2 regions of the Kosakonia pseudosacchari genome follow, and region 1 is predicted to be linked to the other one. Evidence: predicted binding sites of a transcription regulator. Region 1 holds the regulator's gene; the other holds the start of a gene.
What was found. Region 1 encodes CRP, which controls carbon source genes, mostly activating them, when cyclic AMP is high. Its sites were predicted from a motif close to ATGTGANNNNNNTCACAT; they were not measured.
Positions count from the first base shown of each region.

Region 1 (3,212 bases):
CGCATACGCTGCCAGGCAAGCGGCGTTGGCTGTGGATTATCGCTCAGGATCAGGCGAATCGCTTCCTGATCTGTTTCCAGCGCATCGTGCGCATTCTGTCGCAGTAAGCCACTTTGCCACTGCGGCCACAGCCAGACCATGCCGCCGAAAGCGATCAGGCAACCAATCAACGTATCAATAAGCCGGGCGACAATAAACTGCTCACCATTTAGCGTCAGCAACTGCAAGGTGTAGACGGCGGTAATGGTAAAACCCACCATCGCCCAGCCGTAGTTTTTCCGAATAATGAGATAACTGACCAGCGTAATCATCAGCATTGCGGCCAGCGTAAAACCGAGGGGAACATGAAAGTGCAATGTAGCTCCGGCAATCACCAGCCCCGCAATGGTGCCCGCCGCCCGGTGGACAATGCGAACGCGCGTTGCGCCATAACCGTTTTGCGTAACAAACATCACCGTCATCATGATCCAGTAGGGTTTCGGTAAATGCAGGGCGCTGCCCATCAGGCTGGCGATGCTGAGCATGACGCTTATCCGTGCGGCATTACGCAGCGCCGCAGATTTCAGTGATAAATAGCTTTTCAGCGCCGGGAAAAGGGGCAAGCGCCGCTGCTTTTCCGCCATCAGATCGCGAGCATAGAGCGGGCGTTGAGTGCGCAAGACGCGCGCGATACGGCTAAAATGCCAGGCGCAGAACTGACCGACCGGGTTATCCGGATGCTGGCGGGCGATTTTTTCCAGCGCGCCGATCTGCTTATCCATGTTGAAGCGCGTGGGATAGCGGTGATAGAGAATGTCGTCTGCCAGCACACGTAAGCGAGCGGCGACAGTTTGCGCGTTCCAGCGGATCACCTGTTCGGCGTGGGTTTGTTCCACCAGTTTCTGCACCTCTTCCGGCTGGTGTAAACTCACCGAAATGTGCTCTTGCAGATCCAGCCCCACCTGGAAAACCCGCAGTAGCCGTTTGTAATCGTTGTGTTTATTGGCTGCCAGCATATGCAGTTGCTGGTAGCACTGGCTTATCATATCCACCGCTTTTTGCTGGCGGGCAAGCAACGGCGGCAGGGCTTTTTCCGGGTCGGCGTGCTGCGTCAGCAGGCTGTATTTCGCTTCGCAGTAATCTGCCAGTTGCCGGTAGAGCAGGCTGAGGGATTCGCGCAGCGGTTGCTCGCGCCACATCCAGAACCAGAACCAGTTGAACAGCCCATACCACAATGTGCCCAGCGCATAGATAAGCAGCGGTTCCCATACCGGCATGTTGCCGGCAAGGCTGAGGGTAAAAATAGCGGCAATCAGTGAAGCGGGAAGCAGGCGGCCATGCAGCGCACTGATTTCGGCGGTCACGCCTAAAACCAGCGTCAGTCCGGTGAGGATCAGCGGCAGCGGGAGATCTTTCGCCAGCAATAATTGCACCATCAGGCTACTGCCTGCAAACAAGGTTCCGCCAATGATCAGGCGTTTGAAAAAACGTTTATGCGGCGTATCAAGCCCGGCAATGTTGCAGCAGGCGGGAACGAGGGAAAACAGCAGACCTTGTTGCAGGTGACCAACGAGAAGGCCAATCGCCACAGGCAAACATAACACCAGCGTTTGTCGCAGTGCGTAGTTGATTTCGGGGTGATAAATCAGCCTGCGCCACATGAGGGAAGAAAAACGACGCAGCGTGTAAGCTGCGCCGTTTTACAGATTAACGCGTTCCGTATACGACGATGGTTTTACCATGGGCGGAGATCAGGTTCTGATCTTCGAGCATTTTGAGAATGCGGCCCACTGTTTCACGGGAACAACCGACGATCTGACCAATTTCCTGGCGAGTAATTTTAATTTGCATGCCGTCCGGATGGGTCATTGCGTCTGGCTGTTTCGCCAGGTTTAACAGCGTTTGCGCGATACGGCCGGTTACGTCCAGGAAGGCGAGGTTACCCACTTTTTCTGAAGTGACCTGCAGGCGACGCGCCATTTGCGAGGAAAGACGCATCAGGATATCCGGGTTAACCTGGATTAACTGACGGAATTTTTTGTACGAGATTTCAGCCACTTCACAAGCCGTTTTAGCGCGTACCCATGCACTGCGCTCCTGACCCTCTTCGAACAGGCCCAGTTCACCGATAAAATCTCCCTGGTTCAGGTAGGAGAGGATCATCTCTTTACCCTCTTCGTCCTTGATCAGCACTGCCACTGAGCCTTTAACGATGTAGTACAGCGTTTCCGCTTTTTCACCCTGGTGAATCAGCGTGCTCTTCGACGGGTACTTATGAATGTGGCAATGAGACAAGAACCATTCAAGCGTCGGGTCTGTTTGTGGTTTGCCAAGCACCATGCGCGATTATCCTCTGTTATAAGCTGTCTCAGACACAGGATGAGCCCCTACGTCTGGGGTTGCAATCTAAGCTTCCCGCATCCAGGGAAGTGGACCGTCAGCGTCATCTGCGGTCTCTAAAGTATGATGTCATGCATACATGCGTAACATCCATTTATCTCTGTAGCATCCAGAGTGTTTTAGCATAGCTTTTACCGCCTGTCTCCTGGTGTCTCGCTTCAGCATGACGCAGGTCGCCTTCCGTTGCGAGTTTTGTTATGTACGCGTAATCTGTAAAGAAAATTGCTACTCCGGAGTGAAGAAAATGCAGGCACGTGTGAAATGGGTTGAAGGGTTAACGTTCCTCGGTGAGTCCGCCTCGGGCCACCAAATCCTGATGGACGGTAACTCCGGCGACAAAGCACCAAGCCCGATGGAAATGGTGTTGATGGCGGCGGGCGGATGTAGCGCTATCGATGTGGTTTCTATTTTGCAAAAAGGGCGTCATGACGTGACCGACTGCGAAGTGAAGCTGACTTCAGAGCGTCGCGAAGAAGCGCCGCGCCTGTTTACCCACATCAATTTGCACTTTATCGTCACCGGTAAAGCGCTGAAGGACGCGGCGGTTTCCCGTGCGGTGGATTTATCCGCGGAGAAGTATTGCTCGGTGGCGTTGATGCTCGAAAAAGCGGTGAACATCACCCACTCTTACGAAGTTATCGAAGCCTGATGCGAAAAGCCCGGCAGCGTGTTGCTTACCGGGCTTTCTGCATTATTTGATCTTTTTGCCTTCCATCAGCCGTTGCACCAGCGGCGTCATAATCAACTCCATCGCCAGCCCCATTTTTCCGCCAGGCACCACCAGCGTATCCATATGCGAAATAAACGAGCCTTGCAGCATCGCCAGCAACCAC
Region 1 covers NZ_CP063425.1:4,478,778-4,481,989, reverse strand. The annotation lists gene IP581_RS21380 (YccS/YhfK family putative transporter) at 1-1,640, opposite strand, end outside; gene crp (cAMP-activated global transcriptional regulator CRP) at 1,687-2,319, opposite strand; gene IP581_RS21370 (OsmC family protein) at 2,624-3,028, shown strand; gene IP581_RS21365 (phosphoribulokinase) at 3,071-3,212, opposite strand, start outside.

Region 2 (3,212 bases), 2.4 Mb from region 1:
TTCTTCAATAACCGTCTGTATCGTGGCAACCGTACCACCAAGGCGCATGCCGATGGTTTCGACGCGTTTGCTTCGCCTAACCTTGCCCCACTACTCGAAGCGGGTATCCATATTCGCCGTCTGGGCACGCCGCCCGCGCCGCATACCACGGGAGAGCTGGTTGTCCACCCGATCACTCCGCAGCCGATTGGCGTGGTGACGATTTATCCCGGCATTTCCGCCGATGTGGTGCGCAACTTCCTGCGCCAGCCGGTAAAAGCGCTGATACTGCGTTCTTACGGCGTGGGTAATGCGCCGCAAAACGGTGAGTTTTTGAAAGAGTTACAGGAAGCCAGCGCGCGCGGCATTGTGGTCGTCAACCTGACACAGTGTATGTCCGGCAAAGTCAACATGGGTGGCTACGCCACCGGCAATGCCCTTGCCCACGCTGGCGTGATTGGCGGCGCAGACATGACCGTGGAAGCGACGCTGACAAAACTTCACTATCTGTTAAGCCAGGATCTGGACGCTGATTCCATTCGTACTGCAATGACACAAAACCTGCGTGGTGAACTGACGCCGGATGAATGAGGAGGCTCGTATGACGCAACGCGCACTGCTGCTGGTCGATATTCAGAATGATTTCTGCGCTGGCGGCGCGCTGGCTGTGGCGGAAGGTGACAGCACAGTTGATGTTGCTAACGCCATGATTACGTGGTGTAAAACACGCGGCAATGCCATTGTGGCAAGCCAGGACTGGCACCCGGCCGGACATGGTAGTTTCGCCAGTCAGCACCACGTCGCGCCGTTCACGACTGGCGAACTGGCGGGGTTAGCCCAAACGTTTTGGCCCGATCACTGTGTACAAAACAGCGAGGGCGCGGCGCTACATCCGTTGCTAAACCAGAAAGCCATTGACGCGGTGTTTTACAAAGGCGAAAACCCGCTGATTGATAGTTACAGCGCGTTTTTCGATAACGGCCATCGGCAGGAAACCGCCCTGCACAATTGGTTGCAGCAGCACGATATCCGCGAACTGGTAATACTTGGTTTAGCCACCGATTACTGCGTGAAATTTACCGTGCTGGATGCGCTACAACTTGGCTACCAGGTGAATGTCATTACCGATGGTTGCCGTGGCGTGAACCTGAATCCGCAAGACAGCACACAGGCGTTTATGGAGATGTCAGCGGCTGGCGCGACGCTCTATACGCTCGCGGACTGGCAGGAAACGCACGCCTGATAATGCCCCTGCCGGATGGCATTACGCCTCCGGCATGACGACTTACGATTTAAATGTCGCGATAGGCTTTGGCGAAATACCAAAATCCTCTTTTAATTGCTGCTTACTTTTCATCACCATCTGGCCGTTGGTATCAATGGTCATGTGCTGCGCCTGCGTGTTATTGCGCGCCTGCCACAGCATCACCAGTTGCAGGCTGTTCTCTTTTTGCTCTGGTGTCAGCGCAACGCCATCCGGCCATTTACCTAACTCAACGGCAGTGGCCAGGCGCTGGTAGATCTCCGGCGTCATGCTGTTAACGATTTGATCAAGATTCATCTTGAAAACTCCGTGGAATAATTGCTGAATCGTTTTTTCAACCCTGAGACCGATCGCCGCTTTCGTCATCCGTAAAGCTCAGGGAAGCAGAGTTAACGCAATAACGTTCGCCGCTCGGTTGCGGGCCATCCGGAAAGACGTGTCCCAGGTGCGCATCACATTTTCCACAGCGGATTTCCACTCGCTGCATGCCATGGGAATAATCGTTGATATAGCGGATAGCGTCTTCGCTCACCGGCTCAAAGAAACTTGGCCAGCCGCAGCCAGAATCATATTTCGTTTGTGAATTGAACAGCGCGGCGTCACACACCAGACAGTGATAAACCCCGTCGCGTTTGTTATGCAGAAAACGTCCGGTGAACGGCGGCTCAGTGCCGTGGTTCTGCGTCACGTAAAACTGCATTTCAGTCAGTGTTTTTTTCAGGTCGTCTTCAGAAGAATTATGCGCCATTTGCTCACGCCTCACGGTAAAAACTCGACAACTTTTCAGCCTGATTCTAACAAAACATTAACACTGCGGCGTTAACTTTTGTTCTAAACTTATTTGTTGCGGTAAAGCAGCCGGTGAATTGTGATTAATCTCACATTTTTATCCTGTCCGACCTTTAAAATTCCGGGCGGCGCCCCTATATGGGGAGCATGCTCAAAGGAAGAGTGAGGCGAGTCAGTCGAACAAAGGTTATGCGGAGGATTGATTTGTCGCAATGATTGACACGATTCCGCTTGACGCTGCGTAAGGTTTTTGTAATTTTACAGCCAACCTTTTATTCACTAACAAATAGCTGGTGGAATATATGACTATCAAAGTAGGTATCAACGGTTTTGGCCGTATCGGTCGCATTGTTTTCCGTGCTGCTCAGGAACGTTCTGACATCGAAATCGTTGGTATCAACGATCTGTTGGACGCTGAATACATGGCGTACATGCTGAAGTATGACTCCACTCACGGTCGTTTCAACGGTACCGTAGAAGTGAAAGACGGCCACCTGGTTGTTAACGGCAAAACCATCCGTGTTACTGCTGAGAAAGACCCGGCTAACCTGAAATGGAACGAAATCGGCGTTGACGTCGTTGCTGAAGCTACCGGTATCTTCCTGACCGACGAAACCGCGCGTAAACACATCACCGCTGGCGCGAAAAAAGTTGTTCTGACTGGCCCGTCCAAAGACAACACCCCGATGTTCGTACGTGGCGCTAACTTCGACAAATATGCAGGCCAGGACATCGTTTCCAACGCTTCCTGCACCACTAACTGCCTGGCCCCGCTGGCAAAAGTTATCAACGACAACTTCGGCATCATCGAAGGTCTGATGACCACTGTTCACGCGACCACCGCAACGCAGAAAACCGTTGATGGCCCGTCTCACAAAGACTGGCGCGGCGGCCGCGGCGCATCCCAGAACATCATCCCGTCCTCTACCGGTGCTGCTAAAGCTGTAGGTAAAGTATTGCCGGAACTGAACGGCAAACTGACTGGTATGGCGTTCCGCGTTCCGACTCCGAACGTATCTGTTGTTGACCTGACCGTTCGTCTGGAAAAAGCAGCGTCCTACGAAGAAATCAAGAAAGCCATCAAAGCCGCTTCTGAAGGCCCGATGAAAGGCGTTCTGGGTTACACCGAAGACGACGTAGTTTCTACCGATTTCAACGGTGAAGTTTGCACTTCCGTGTT
Region 2 covers NZ_CP063425.1:2,060,361-2,063,572, reverse strand. The annotation lists gene ansA (asparaginase) at 1-570, shown strand, start outside; gene pncA (bifunctional nicotinamidase/pyrazinamidase) at 581-1,222, shown strand; gene IP581_RS09720 (YeaC family protein) at 1,265-1,540, opposite strand; gene msrB (peptide-methionine (R)-S-oxide reductase MsrB) at 1,578-1,991, opposite strand; gene gapA (glyceraldehyde-3-phosphate dehydrogenase) at 2,335-3,212, shown strand, end outside.
Region 2: a site for CRP is predicted at 2,110-2,127, ahead of msrB (peptide-methionine (R)-S-oxide reductase MsrB). Genes of this name have one in related genera too.